Regions from separate parts of the Streptomyces sp. NBC_01591 genome, predicted to be linked through region 2. Evidence: riboswitches for the same ligand, from Rfam matches in the RefSeq annotation. Region 2 holds a riboswitch; each other region holds the start of a gene.
The links. Region 2 has a riboswitch for cyclic di-AMP ahead of OG978_RS38765 (transglycosylase SLT domain-containing protein). Riboswitches for the same ligand answer to the same signal wherever they lie in the genome.
Positions count from the first base shown of each region.

Region 1 (4,942 bases), 4.8 Mb from region 2:
GGAAGAAGGTAGTGCAGGTGTGTACGGGCCAGCTGCCTGATGTACGCGTCGTCCTGGAGGCGCGCCTTCTCGTCGCGCAGCTCCTCGGTACGGGCCTTGGCCTCCTGCGCCAGCCGCTCCTGGTCGGCGATCTCGTCCTGCTGCGAGACGTACTGCCGCATCGGGTACGCGAGCGCGACCACCAGGGAGCAGACGACGAGCGCCAGGAAGGCCGCCCGGCCGGTGAGCCGTGAGCGGCGGGCCTGACGGCGGTTCTGGGACCGGTAGACACGGGCGGCGGTCTGCTCGCCGAGCAGCCGCAGCCGGGTCGCGGTGGAGAACCGGTCCCGGTCCTTCGCGGCCATGTCTCCGCCTCCCCACTACACACGTCCGTCCCCGCACACGGTACGGGACCGAGTGCGGGGACGGACGGACGCCATGACCTACGGCCCCTGACGGGCCGAAAGGGGTCAGCCCTTGCTGTGCCTACTCAGTTCGCAGAGCGAAACCGCGGGAACGCCGAGCGGCCCGCGTACACCGCGGCGTCGTCGAGGATCTCCTCGATGCGCAGCAGCTGGTTGTACTTGGCGACGCGGTCCGAGCGGGCCGGGGCGCCGGTCTTGATCTGGCCGCAGTTCACGGCGACCGCGAGGTCGGCGATGGTGACGTCCTCGGTCTCGCCGGACCGGTGCGACATCATGCACTTGAAGCCGTTGCGCTGGGCGAGCTCGACGGCGTCCAGGGTCTCGGTCAGCGAGCCGATCTGGTTGACCTTGACGAGCAGGGCGTTGGCGGAGCCCTCCTCGATGCCGCGGGCCAGGCGCTCCGGGTTGGTGACGAAGAGGTCGTCGCCGACGATCTGCACCTTGGCGCCGAGCTTGTCGGTGATGACCTTCCAGCCGGCCCAGTCGTCCTCGTACAGCGGGTCCTCGATGGAGACCAGCGGGTACGCGGAGACGAGCTCCTCGTAGTACTCGGTCATCTCGGCGGCCGAGCGGGACTTGCCCTCGAACTCGTACTTGCCGTCCTTGTAGAACTCGGACGCGGCGACGTCGAGCGCGAGCGCGATGTCCTTGCCCGGGGCGTAGCCGGCTTCCTTGATGGCCTCGACAATGAGGTCGAGGGCGGCGCGGTTCGACTCCAGGTTCGGCGCGAAGCCGCCCTCGTCGCCGAGACCGGTCGAAAGACCCTTGGTCTTCAGGACCTTCTTCAGCGTGTGGTAGACCTCGGCGCCCCAGCGCAGGGCCTCGGAGAAGGACTCCGCACCGATCGGCGCGATCATGAACTCCTGGATGTCCACGTTGGAGTCCGCGTGCGAACCGCCGTTGAGGATGTTCATCATCGGAACGGGCAGCAGGTGCGCGTTCGGGCCGCCGAGGTAGCGGAACAGCGGCAGGTCCGAGGCCTCGGAGGCGGCGTGGGCGACGGCCAGCGAGACGCCGAGGATGGCGTTGGCGCCGAGCGAGCCCTTGTTCTCGGTGGCGTCCAGGTCGAACATCGCCTGGTCGATCAGCCGCTGCTCGGTGGCGTCGTAGCCGACGAGCTCCGGGCCGATCTGCTCGATCACGGCGAGGACGGCCTTCTCGACGCCCTTGCCCTGGTAGCGGTTGGGGTCACCGTCGCGAAGCTCGATGGCCTCGAACGCGCCGGTGGAGGCGCCGGACGGAACGGCAGCACGGCCCGTGCTGCCGTCGTCGAGGCCGACCTCTACCTCGACCGTGGGGTTACCTCGGGAGTCGAGGATTTCCCGGGCTACGACGACGTCGATGGACGGCACGAGGCATCTCCTTCTGGGATATGACGCTGGTTGTGCAGGGTCACTTTGGCCTTGCGACAAGAGCCTAACCGGCCCGGCCCGCTCAGCCCGACGACCGCCCGTCCCCTGGGACGAAAAAGGACCCAAGGGCGCACATTGCCGGGCAAACAGCCAGAAATTTACTGGCCGGTAACTACAACAGTTGAACGATCCGGCGCTCCCCCGAGCGGAAACGGCAGAACCCCGGCCCGGCGCGTACGGGGGAATGCGCGCCGGGCCGGGGCACTCGGGGAGGAGAGAGCCGCGACTACTTCGTCAGGTGCAGCTGCTGACCCGGGTAGATCAGGTCGGCGTCCTTGACGATGTCCTTGTTCAGCTCGAACAGCTGCTGCCAGCCGCCCTCGACCTTGTGGTCGGCCGCGATCTCGCTCAGCGAGTCGCCGGAGACGACCTTGTACTCACCATCGCCCTTCTTGACCTTCTCGCCGGTCGGGGTGGTGACGGTCTTCTTCGACTCGGCCTGCGGGGTGGCGGAGCGCTCCGAGCGGGAGGCGGCGGGGGCCTCGGTGCGCTCGCTCTGCTTCGGCTGGGCCTGCTGGGTCGGCTGCGACTGCTGCTTCGGGGCAGCCGGGGCACTCTGCTGCTCGGTGGCGCCGGAGCTCGCGGTGGAGTTCGAGGAGGAGCCGGCGTCGACGCCCGGGTCGACACCGTCGTTGGTCAGGCCACCGGCACCGGCGCAGGCCCAGGCACCCGGGCCCTGCATGTCGAGGAGCTTCTCGGCGGTGGCGATCTGCTGGGCCTTGGTGGCCAGGTCGGCACGGGCGGCGTACTGCGTACCGCCGGCGGCGGCCCAGCTGGACTGCGAGAACTGCAGACCGCCGTAGTAGCCGTTGCCGGTGTTGATGGACCAGTTGCCACCGGACTCGCACTGGGCGACGGCGTCCCAGGTGGCGACGGAGGCGGCGGAGGCGCTGGTCGCACCCATCAGGGGCACGGCGACAGCGGCACCGGCGACACCGGCGAGCGTGGCGATACGGACGGCCTTGGACGGGCGGCGGTGCTTGCCCTTGCTGGAAAGCAGCATGGAACTTCTCCTCACCGACGCCTGCGAGGTGAGCTGTCGGGTTCGGGCCAAGTGAGTTGCCCGGTCGCACGTCCTAGCACGCGACTTCACCCCAAGCCGGTCCTGATGCGTCTTTCGACGATCGGGCCCGGCGCTTACCTGGGTCCCCCGCTCCTGCCTACGGCGCTTTACGCGTCTGTTCCCTTCGACCGACGGCAGGATTCGGCGTGACGGTCGACGGGGCCCGCGGTGCGAGCGGTTCCGACCGTAAACATACGCAACCCCCACATTCAAAGATGGACACATCGGACAATCAACCCGTACTTGCATCTGAAGAACTGTCGTTTCCGCAGGTGGGACGTGATGCGGAAGGGCTCCCCAGGCGCGACACGCCAGTTGACGCAAAGAGACCCATGTCTCACTTACGCATAAGCGGACATAGGTCCCTGAACTGGCCCAGTTTTTGGGGCGTTTTTAGTCGATTATCAGACCACCCTCACTTGACCTTCACATCGAGATCGAGGCTCTGGCCAGGGAGGACGAGGTCCGGGTCGGAGCCGACGGCACCCTTGTTGGCCTCGTAGAGCGCGGGCCAGCCACCGGGAACCTTCTGTGCATCAGCAATCGACCAGAGGTTGTCGCCGGGCCGGACGGTGTACGCGCCGTCAGCCACCGGCTCGGCCGTGTCGCGGGCGCCGTTGCCCCCGCGGGAGGCGTGACGGCCCGACTCACGGTTGCCGCCGCCCGTGTCGCGATTCCCCTCGGCGGCCGGCGTGCCACGATGCTTGCCGCCCACATCACCGGACGAGTCGGGCGAATCGGACGCGTCACGGGGTGCGTCGGAGGGCGCCTCCGAGGGCGCACCGGAGGACGGGGTGGTCGAGGCCGAGGACTTCGGGGACGGCGAGGCCTTCCCTGACGGCTTGTCGGCCCCGTCCGGGCCGTCCGCACCGTCCACGGCGCCCGTACCGTCCGAGGCGCTCTCGGACGGTACGGCGTCGCTCGACGGGTCCGTCGACGCGTCGTCAGCCGGCTTCGCGCTCCCGGTCGGGTCGTCGGCGGGGACGGAACCCGGGTCGACCCCCGGCAGCGTCCCGTCCACCGCGAGGCCGGAGATGACCGCGCAGCTGGGCCAGGCCTGCGGGCCCCGGTCGTCCAGGACCTTCTCGGCCACCGCTATCTGCTGCGCCCGGCTGGCGAGGTCGGCGCGCTCCGCGTACGCCTCACCGCCGTACGCCTTCCAGGTCTCCTGCGAGAACTGCAGACCGCCGTAGTAGCCGTTGCCGAGGTCGGCGCTCCACATGCCGCCGCTCTCGCACTCGGCCACCCGGTCCCAGGTCGTGGCGTCGGCCGCGTGCGCACCGGAGGCGCCGAGCAGCGGGATGGCGATGGCCGATCCGGTCACGCCCGCGGCGACGACGATGGCGGGTGCCTGACGGGGGCGACGGTGTCTGCCGTTCGCGGAGCCCATGGGGTTGCCTTCCGTGTGACTGACGTGCGACTGGTGAGTCGAACGGTGAACCTAGCGGGACTCGAACGCGTGTCACAAGTCGATGCAGCGCGGATCACGTGAAAGTCACAGAGTTGACGGAGTGTCATTTTCTGCGCGGGCGGGCCCCGGTGTGAACTCCACGGGGAGCGTGCGAAGTCCACGCATGATGAGCCCGCCACGCCACCGCAAATCGGTAGGTTTCACCGCAAGCCGCAGGTCCGGAAGGCGGTTCAGAAGCGTGGCGAGCGCGGTCTGTCCCTCCAGTCTGGCGAGCGGCGCTCCCAGGCAGTAGTGGATGCCGTGCCCGTATCCGAGGTGCTGATTGTCACGCCGTGCGAGGTCGAGCGTGTCGGGGTTTTCGAAGCGTTCCGGGTCGCGGTCGGCGGCGGCGAGCACCACGAGTACGGGGTCCCCGGCCGCGATGTCCTGTCCGCCGAGCGTCAGCGGCTCGGTGGCGAACCGCCAGGTGGCCAGCTCCACCGGGCCGTCGTACCGCAGCAGTTCCTCGATGCCGGTCTCCAGCAGCCCGCTCTCCCCCGAGTCGAGGGAGAGCTGCAGCCGTTCGCGCTGACCGGGGTTGCGCAGCAGGGCGTAGACCCCGTTGCCGATGAGATTGACCGTCGTCTCGAATCCGGCGAAGAGCAGGATGAAG
Region 1 covers NZ_CP109327.1:3,584,917-3,589,858, forward strand. The annotation lists gene OG978_RS16615 (FtsB family cell division protein) at 1-344, opposite strand, end outside; gene eno (phosphopyruvate hydratase) at 470-1,756, opposite strand; gene OG978_RS16625 (transglycosylase family protein) at 2,043-2,819, opposite strand; cyclic di-AMP (ydaO/yuaA leader) riboswitch at 2,823-2,994, opposite strand; gene OG978_RS16630 (transglycosylase family protein) at 3,295-4,269, opposite strand; gene OG978_RS16635 (cytochrome P450 family protein) at 4,375-4,942, opposite strand, start outside.
Region 1: another riboswitch for cyclic di-AMP. It lies ahead of OG978_RS16625 (transglycosylase family protein); the one in region 2 lies ahead of OG978_RS38765 (transglycosylase SLT domain-containing protein).

Region 2 (4,942 bases):
GGCGGCGGAACCCGCCCAGGAGTGACGATCACGCGGCGGACGTCCAGGAGCGACGATCACGTCGGTGGACGTCCAGAAGGCACGACCACATCGGCGGCCCGAGCGGGGGCGGCCGGTGTCACTCCCGGGCCGAAGCCTCGCGATCCCCGCCGGAGTCGCGGAGCGCCGCGGCGACCAGCCCCGCGATCTCGCCCCTCGGCACTCCCCCGCCGCCCACCAGCCGGTCGAACACCAGGCCGTCCACACAGGCCAGCAGTGTGAGCGTGCGCCCCTCGGCGTCGGCCACGCCCTGCGCGCCCAGGAACGCCCGCACGGCTTCACGCGCCGCGTTCTCGCGCGGCACAAGAATCTCGCGCAGCTCCGGGTGGCGCACGCTCTCGACGGCGCACGCGTAGCGGGCGAGTGACCGCCGCCGCCCCACCCCGGTGAGCCGCCGCTCGACGAAGCCGGCGAGCCCGTCCGTCAGTTCGTCGGCGTCGCGCGGCGTCGCCGCCTGGTCGCTGGCCGCCTGCAGTTCCGCCTGGTCGTGCGCGACGAGTCGTCGGACGAGCGCGGTGAGCAGCGCCTGACGGGTGCGGAAGTACGCCGAGGTGGTGCCCGGAGGCAGGCCCGCAGCCCGGTCCACGGCCCGGTGGGTCAGGCCCCGCATCCCCGCCTCGGCCAGCACGCCGATGGCGGCATCGGCAAGGACGGTCCGTCGATCAGTGGTCATCACCCCTTTCTACACCTGTAGAGACGGCGTAGTACGCTCCTTCTACAGGTGTAGAAGGCCGTGGCAGGGCACGAGAGGGGACCCGGCATGGGCAACAGCGCGGTGGTTGTCGGCGGAGGCATCGGCGGGCTGGCCGCCGCGATCGGGCTGCGCCGCATCGGCTGGGAGGCGACGGTCGTCGAACGCGCCCACACCCTCGACGACGCGGGCGCGGGCATCTCGCTGCACGCGAACGGTATGCGCGCGCTGGATGCCCTCGGTGTCGGCGCGGGAGTGCGCGCGGCCGCGCGGCCCCAGTACACCGGTGGCACCCGCACCCCGGACGGACGCCTGCTGGCACGTATGGACGGAGCCGCGCTGGAGCGCGAGCTGGGGACCCCGATCGTGGGCATCCCCCGGGCCACGCTGCACCGGTTGCTGCGCGAGGCGCTGCCGCCCGGATCCCTGGTCATCGGGGCCGAGGTGACGTCCGTCGACCGATCCGACGCCTCGCGGGTGCGCCTCACCGCCGGTGACACTCTCCGCGACGCGGATCTGGTCGTGGCCGCCGACGGGATCAGCAGCCGGTTGCGCTCCCAGCTCTTCCCGGGGCACCCCGGTCCGGCCTACAGCGGCTCGACGGTGCTGCGCGCCATCACCGAGTCCCCGGTCGACCTGCGGACCGACTTCGAGCTCACCTGGGGACCGGGGGCCGAGTTCGGTCACATCGCCTTCTCGGACGGCCGGGCAGAGTGGCACGCGGTGCTCAACGCTCCCGCCGGTGTGCGCCATCCGGACCCGCTCGCCGAGGTCCGCCGCCGGTTCGGCGGCTGGCACGACCCCATTCCCGCCCTGCTGGCGGCGACCCGGCCCGATGCCGTCCTGCACCGTGACGTCAACGAGCTGGTCGCCCCGCTCCCTTCCTACGCGGTGGGCCGGGTCGCCCTGCTCGGCGATGCCGCCCACGCCATGACCCCGAATCTCGGCCAGGGGGCCTGCCAGGCACTGGAGGACGCGGCGACGCTGGCCGCCGCGCTCGCCACCGAACCCACCGTCGAGTCGGCGCTCAGCCGCTACGACGCCGAGCGCCGGCCCCGCAGCCAGTCGGTCGCCCGGGCCGCTCGGCAGGCCGGCCGGATGGGCCAGCAGCTGTCCCGTCCGGCGGCCGTCGCCCTGCGCAATACAGCGCTGCGGCTCGCACCGTCCCGCGTCACCGTCCGCACGATCCTGCGCCACGCCGACTGGACGCCCCCGCGGCTGGGCTGACCGCGGGGGCGACGGCCGGGCGGCGGCGCCGTACGTCAGTAGGCTCCGAAGACGTTGTCGATGGAGCCGTACTTGGCGGCCGCGTAGTTGCACGCTGCCGTGATGTTGGCGACGGGGTCGTAGCTGTCCATCGCGGTACCGGGCACGTGGTAGGCCCGGAACGTCGGATCGATGACCTGGAGGAGCCCCTTGGACGGCGTCCCGGCGGCGGCGTTCGAGTCCCAGTTGTTGATGGCCAGGGGGTTGCCGGAGGACTCGCGCATGATGTTGCGGTGGATGCTGGCGTAGCTGCCGGGGATGCCGTGCTTGGCCATGACGGCCAGCGACTCCTTGATCCAGCCGTCCAGATCGTTCGTGTACGTCGCGGACTGCGCGGCCGGGGCGGCGGCGCTGACGGACTGCGCCGGCGCCGCCGAGGCGGTGTGGGCACCGATCAGCGGCAGCATGAGGGCGGCTGCGCCCGTGCCCACGGCGATGAAACCCCGGGTCAGCGAGGTGGACTTACGACGACGGTACGTACCCGTTGAGGGCATGATGGATTCCTCTCCGTCGCCTGCGAGGTGAGCTGTCGGGTTCAGGCTGGAGATGCCTGGCCGCACATGGGCGCGACTTCACCCCGAGCCGTTCCGGATACCGGGATCGGCGGCTTACCTGGGTTCCCCGCTCCTGCCGTACACGAGTGGGTCGGATTGCCGGACGGCGGCAGGATTCGGCGTTCCGTCCGGATTGACGGTGACCGTAGGCGAGGAGACACGAAAGGGACAAGCCCCCAATTTTCGAATGCAATTCACCCACAAGATCAAGGCACGGGAATTTCGGTAATCCACCTCACACCGCGCGTCCCCTTTTCCTTGCCCGGAAAGGGAACCGACTCGCGCGACTCGCCGTCCAGGGCGCCGAACGTGACTCGCGCCACAAATACCCAAAAGGTGCATTTCGCGCCATGATTAAAAGCGATATTGGTGGCGAATGATCCTTTTATTAACCAAAAGATCAATTCGGGTGAATAACTCATACCGGACAGATGCCTCGCCGTGCGGGTCTCGCGCCCCCGACGCCCACCCGGCACCGGGAGGCATTGCCTTTCCCCCTCCCTGTCGTTATGGTTTCCATGTCCTGTTGTCTCCGATAGAGGTGGACGTTGCGCATCTGAGGTTCGCGAACATCGCGCCGTACGGCTCCGCCCGTACGCCCGTCACGCTGTAGCAGTGCTCCGCACTGCCCGTGACCCCGCGTGGATGCGACCTCGGTGCATGAGCCGTCCCTCGATCTTCTGGACCGCCACACCTCTGCCCCTGCCCGGTCGCTGCGTGGTGCTCGCATACGAGGCCCCCATTCACCACGTTTGCGACTGCGAGGAACACCATGGCGAGACCCACCACCCCCGGCGCCTCCCTCACCTGCTCGGCCCTGACCTTCCGGTGGCCGGACGGCACGACCGTCTTCGACGGGCTCTCCCTCAGCATCGGCCGGGGCCGCATCGGTCTCGTCGGCACCAACGGTGCGGGCAAGTCCACCCTGCTCCGACTGCTCGCCGGTCAACTGCGCCCGTCCCAGGGGTCGGTGACCGTCGGCGGCAGCCTCGCCCACCTTCCGCAGAACATCACCCTCGACACAACACTGCGGGTGGACCGGGCCCTGGGCATCGCCGAGCGGCGCGACGCGCTGCGCGCCATCGAGGCCGGCGATGTCGACGAGAAGCACTTCGAGACGATCGGCGACGACTGGGACGTCGAGGAACGGGCCCTGGCGACACTCGGCTCGCTCGGGCTGGGAGGCATTGAACTGGACCGCACCGTCGGCCAGTTGTCCGGCGGTGAGACCGTCCTGCTGCGGCTGGCCGCGCTGCTGCTGGAGCGCCCCGACGTCCTGCTCCTGGACGAGCCCACCAACAACCTCGATGTGTTCGCCCGCCGGAGGCTCTACGAGGCCGTCGACTCCTGGCGCTCGGGCGTACTGGTCGTGGTCAGCCACGACCGCGAACTGCTGGAGCGCGTGGACCGCATCGCCGAACTGCGCACCGGATCCGTGAACTGGTACGGCGGTGGCTGGTCCGCGTACGAGGAGGCCGTGGCCACCGAACAGGAGGCCGCCGGGCGGATGTTGCGGTCCGCCGAGGCCGACGTGCGCCGCCAGAAACGCGAACTGGAGGAGACCCATGTGAAGCTGGCCCGGCGGCAGCGGAACGGCAGGAGGATCGAGGCCGAGGGCAGCCTCCCGAAGATCCTGGCAGGCCGCCGGAAGCGGTCCGCGCAGGAGTCGGCGGGCAAGCTTCGCGGCGTCCACGAGGAACGTCTCAGTGAGGCACGCGAGCGCCGGGAGGAAGCCGCGGACGCGATCCGGGACGATGCCGAGATCCGTGTGAGCCTTCCCCACACGGCGGTGCCCACCGGACGCACGGTGTTGAGCCTGCACGGGTTGCGACCCCGGTTCGGCAGACTGCGCGAGGGCAGCCTCCATGTGCACGGGCCCCAGCGGATCGCGCTCGTCGGTCGCAACGGCGCCGGGAAGACGACGCTGCTGCGCACTCTCACCGGTGAACTGGCCCCGTTGTCCGGCGAGGCCCGGACCTTCGTGCCGGTGCGGTTCCTTCCGCAGCGGCTCGATGTGCTGGACGAAGAACTGAGCGTCGCGGCGAACGTGGCCCGGATGGCTCCCGGGGTCACCGACAACCACATCCGCGCCCAGCTCGCGCGCTTCCTGTTCCAGGGGAAGCGCGCGGAGCAGGCGGCAGGCACGCTGTCGGGCGGGGAACGCTTCCGGGCCGCCCTCGCGGCGACGATGCTCGCCGCGCCAGCCCCGCAGTTGCTGATGATGGACGAACCGACCAACAACCTCGACATCACCAGTGTGCGGCAGCTGACCGGTGCGCTGGAGTCCTACGAGGGGGCGCTCCTGATCGCCAGTCACGATCTGCCGTTCCTCGAATCTGTCGGCATCACCCGGTGGTTGCTGGTCGAGGAGGAGCTCCGGGAGACCACCGCA
Region 2 covers NZ_CP109327.1:8,368,998-8,373,939, reverse strand. The annotation lists gene OG978_RS38780 (hypothetical protein) at 1-25, shown strand, start outside; gene OG978_RS38775 (TetR/AcrR family transcriptional regulator) at 119-712, opposite strand; gene OG978_RS38770 (FAD-dependent monooxygenase) at 800-1,957, shown strand; gene OG978_RS38765 (transglycosylase SLT domain-containing protein) at 1,993-2,490, opposite strand; cyclic di-AMP (ydaO/yuaA leader) riboswitch at 2,493-2,682, opposite strand; gene OG978_RS38760 (ABC-F family ATP-binding cassette domain-containing protein) at 3,323-4,942, shown strand, end outside.

Region 3 (4,942 bases), 7.0 Mb from region 2:
TGGTGCCCTTCGAGGCCACGATGACCTCGGCGACGCCATCACGGAATGGCCGAACGGCCCTGAACTTGGTGCCGTACGGGATCCGCCAGGTGCCCGACCTGTCTATCAGCCCGTACACGCCGTGAACACCGCAGCATACGCCGGGGCCCACCCAGAACAGGTCGAGGTCTTCGGTGGTGTACGCGGCCTGGTCGTAGGAGCCGCCCAGCGAGTATCCGAGCAGGCAGTAAGGATCATCTGGGTCAATGCCAGCCATGCGCGGCTCTTCGACACCCTTGCCGTAAGCCATTCGCAGTTCGGCTACCTTCGCATCGTCGAACTCGGCGATGTGCTGCTCGTGCCGATCCATCTCCGCGTTGAACCATTCGGTGAACGTACCCGCCACGTCCTCGGGCGCACCGTCAGAACCGATCCACACGGCGATCTTGTCCTCGTCCCCGGCTGGACCGAACGAGTAGCCCGCGTAATCGGGCAAGTCCCAGCTGGCGAAGAGCGCGTGCGGACACCGGGTTGGCTGGTCCTTGACAGGACGGCGGCGCTCCGGGCGGGGTCGAAGTCCTGTACACCGGGTCGATCGCGGGAAGGGTGGGCGTTGGCGAGTGCGGCCGCTGCCGGACGTCGGCAGGGAAGCAGTCGCACTGCCGACGCAGCGGCGGGGCAACTCGTCGCTGTCTCGGGCTCCGTGCCTCCACGGCTATGCGGAGCCCGCGGACGCGGGCCGGACGGCTCGGCTCTGAAAGGGGCCGCAACGCGAGTGCCAGAAATCATCTCAATGGGTGACGTCACCTGCGGGGGTGCACTGCCACTTTCAGATGCCTCGGTCACTTTCAGGCGGTGGTTGACCAGGCGTGACTCATCGTGGCCCTCGGCCAGCTGCTCACGACTCGAGACCTCCGTGAGGCCTCGTACTCCCTGCAGCGGAAGCTGAAGCTGCGGAAGGTCCAGCTCTACGACGCGCGTCACTGGTGCCTCACGTTTCTCGCCGTCAACGGCGTGCCGGACATCATCCTCGCCGTATGGGTCGGGCATGCCAACGCCAATTTCACCAAGCGGGTGTACGTCCATCCGAGCCACGAGGACCTCCGCGTCGCCTCGGACCGCCTCACTTCTCTACTCGGTTTCAGTGAGGGCGAAGCAGCCTGATGATCAAGACGTCTAGAGATTGTGAGACATCCGCCCTCAGCGAACAGCCAAAATAGCCTCTGACCTGGGACTTTCGTGGATCACCAGGATCGCGCTCCCATCATAACCTTCTGTACGTCCTGTACATTTTTTACGGAAGCTTGCAGACCCCCGTGCAGACCCCGCAGGAGAGGCATCGCCATGCTGTTCCGTCCCACCGCCCGTCACGTACTGCCCGAGTTCACCGAGCGCACCACCAACGGGAGCCGCACCCTCGACCCGTACTCCAAGCTGCTCGCCGAGCGGATCGTCTTCCTCGGCACCCCGGTGGACGACACCGCGGCCACCGATCTGATCGCGCAGTTCATGTACCTGGAACACGACGCCCCGGACCGGCCCGTATCGCTCTACATCAACTCCCCCGGCGGCTCGTTCGGGGCCATGGCCGCGATCTACGACACGATGCAGTACCTCGCCTGCGAGGTGGAGACCTACTGCCTCGGCCAGGCCGGTTCCTGCGCCTCCGCGCTGCTCGCCGCGGGCGCTCCCGGCCGGCGGCACGCACTGCCCGGCGCGAGGGTCGTCGTGCGGCAGCCCGAGCTCACCGAGCCGGTGCAGGGCCAACCGTCCGATCTGGAGATCGAAGCGCAGGAACTGGAACGGGTCCGCAGGATGCTCATCGCCCTGTTGGCCCGTCACACGGGCCGCGACGCCGAGCAGATCGCCGACGACACCGAACGCGACCTCATTCTCGACGCGGCGGGTGCCAAGGCGTACGGACTGGTGGACCACGTCCTGGAGAACCGGAATTCCTCACTCCCCCCGCACGGCGCGAGGTGAACACCCGATGCAGCCGCCGGAGTTCCCGCCGCTTCCCGCACTGACGTGCGCCGAGGGGGAGTTCATCGACCGCTACCTCGAAGTCCTCGACCAGGTCGGCCGGATCAACCCGGCCCGTGGCAGCGACACCTACGGCGCGCTGCGCGCCGCACAGGCCCTTGTCTCGCAGGCAGGGGCACTGCGGGACGCCCTCGCGTTGATGCACGAGCGCGGCGAGGCACGGATCCACGCCGCCACACTCGCCCGGGCGCTGCGCGTACTGGACGGGGAACGGCGGGCCGGACGCGTCACCGTACCCCCCGCTCCGGCGAGTTGACCGACTTCCGCGCTCCGCGCGCACGGCTGGGTTCGGCCAACTCCCTTCGTCCCGGCATCCGGCGGCCTTCACCCAACTCCCGTACCCGACACGCCCGACGCGTCCATGGAAAATCCTCGCTCGTTCGGCGTAGGGAGTCCCCCTCACGAGGGATGGCTCAATTTGCGTTTTCCGCGTGGACAGTGGGCGGAATCCACCCTTCCGCCCCTGGTACGGAAGCGGCCCGAATCACCGGCGGAGCGTCGAAAATCATCATGTCCACCCGAACGGATCAGTCGTGAGGAGCCTCACATATCCCTGTTTCAGCTCGGAAATCCGGCAGTCGGTGAGTCAAGATCCCTGGGACGACAAGCCCCCGCCACCGCGGCGGGGCGGTCCGGGCGGACGCCGAGTCCTGCCGCCGCCCGGATGCCTGGTCGACATAAGTGGATCGGCAGGAGTGGAGGACCCGAGCACCACGGGTCGACCTGAACACCGGTCGACCCTCGGGGTGAAGCCGCCGCACGCGGCCGGGCAACTTCGCCAGCCCGAACCCGACAGGTCATCCTTCACAGGCGGCTGACGAAGGGTTGCGCATGACTGCGCAGGTTCATGTCCCGTCTCTGCTCGTCCGGGCCGGTACGGCCTCGGTTCTGACGCTCGCCGCCGTCGGCGGCACCATGTTCGTCCCGGGCGCCACGACGGATGCCCAGGCGGCGACTCTGTCGATGAAGGCGCTCAACATCGCGGCCTCGAAGAAGGGCTCGCCGTACAGATGGGGGGCCACCGGCCCCAACCGCTTCGACTGCTCGGGGCTGACGCTCTATTCGTTCAAAAAGGCGGGCAAGAAGCTCCCCCGCACGGCCCAGCAGCAGTACAACCGGACCCGCCATGTCTCGGCCTCGCACAGGAAACGCGGCGACCTGGTCTTCTTCCATTATGGCCGCAGCGTCTACCACGTGGGGATCTACGCCGGTAAGGGCAAGATCTGGCACTCGCCGAGGACCGGCGCGGTGGTCCGGCTGGAGAGGATCTGGACCAAGAGCGTCTATTACGGGCGGGTCCGCTGAGGCGGGGCCCGTCGGCGGATCGAGGCCGCGTCCCCGGCCCTGCTCCGCCGGACAGGCCCTGCTGCCCCGGCCGCTGGCCCCTTCCGCGCTCAGTGCAGCAGGGGACCGGTCACCAGCATCAGGCCCAACGCGGCGAGCGCCGCGCCGCTGCCGCCCTCGATGGCGCGCGCGGTACGCGGCCGGCGCAGCCACCGGCCCAGCCGGTCCACGAGGAGCGCCACGGCGGGGAACCAGACCAGCGCCAGCGCCAGCGCCACGACGATCGTCGCGAGCAGCAGGGGCCCGGCTCACAGCCGCGGGCGAGCTGCTGGCCGGACGCGCCCGGCGCGCCCTCGACGAGATGGACCAGGCACGCCATGAGCTGGCCCGCCTCTCCGGGCTCTCCGGCGGACGTCTGCGGGTCGGCACGTTCACCACGGCCGGCATGCATCTGCTGCCGCCGGTGCTGAGCGCCTTCCGGCGCGCCCACCCGGATGTAGAGCTGGCGGTGACCGAGTACGAACCGCCCCAGGGCGTCGCCGCGGTGGCCGCGGGCGAGGTCGATCTGGCGCTGACTCATGTGTACGAGCCGACTGCCGCCGTGGCCTGGCCCGCCGGGGTCTTCGCCGAACCGCTGCTGGTCGAGGAGCTGGTCCTCATCACGGCGGTCGGTCAGATGCTGTCCGAAGGCAGCGGGAGACTGCCGGTGACGGAGCTGGCGGGACGGCCGCTGATCAGCAGCGCGCCGACGCATCCGCCGCGCCGTGGGGTCGAGCAGGCGCTGGCCGAGGCCGGGGCGACACCCGCCGTGGTCTGCGAGTCGCCCGGCTACGCACTGGTGTGCGCCCTGGTCAGTGCGGGTATCGGGATGGCGGTCGTCCCGGAGATGGTCGCCGCGATGTCGCCGACGCCGCTGTCGGTACGGCGGCTGGATCCCGCTTCCTTCCGGCGGACGATCTCGGTGGTGCACCGCGGTGACCGGGCGAGCGCCGCCGCGGCGACGTTCCAGGCCCTGTTGCGCAGTGGGTTCGGGCGGTCGGCGTCGGCGCAGCGGCCGGGCGGCGAAGCCGGGTGACCGCGCGGGCGGGCGGCCACCGGAACGCGCTGGTCAGCTCTGCACGGGGATGCTCCACGGAAGCGCGATCCACACCGTCTTGCCGCCGTCGGCGGTGGGGGTGACGGTGAGCCGGCCCCCGCACTCCTTGGCCAGACAGCGGATGATCACCATGCCGCGTCCGTTGTCCTGCTGAACGGCGGCGGGCAGTCGCCTGGGCCAGCGGGGGTGACTGTCCGTCACCCCGAGAAGCAGTTGCTCCTCCCGCTCCAGCCGGAGGTCCACGGTGAAGGTGGGCGACTGCCCGAAGGTGTGCTGTACGGCGTTGGTCGCGAGCTCCGAGACGATGAGCTGGATGCTGTCGGCGAAGTCGGTGTCGGTGGCCAGGCCCCATTCGGTGAGCACCTTGGCCACGTACCTGCGGGCTGCCGAGACCGAGACCGGATCGCTCGGCAGAGTGAGGTGTGCTTCTTGATGGTCTGCCATGGCGAGCCGTCCCTTTCCCACCCGGACCGACCCGCGATCGGTCTGGGTTGCGCTTCGGGCCAGATTGCCATTGATGCTGCCCTCTGTGACGGCGAT
Region 3 covers NZ_CP109327.1:1,385,121-1,390,062, forward strand. The annotation lists gene OG978_RS06530 (hypothetical protein) at 859-1,143, shown strand; gene OG978_RS06535 (ATP-dependent Clp protease proteolytic subunit) at 1,327-1,962, shown strand; gene OG978_RS06540 (hypothetical protein) at 1,970-2,278, shown strand; cyclic di-AMP (ydaO/yuaA leader) riboswitch at 2,678-2,850, shown strand; gene OG978_RS06545 (C40 family peptidase) at 2,854-3,327, shown strand; partial or broken gene OG978_RS06550 (LysE family transporter) at 3,417-3,605, opposite strand; gene OG978_RS06555 (LysR substrate-binding domain-containing protein) at 3,668-4,381, shown strand; gene OG978_RS06560 (ATP-binding protein) at 4,415-4,846, opposite strand.
Region 3: another riboswitch for cyclic di-AMP. It lies ahead of OG978_RS06545 (C40 family peptidase); the one in region 2 lies ahead of OG978_RS38765 (transglycosylase SLT domain-containing protein).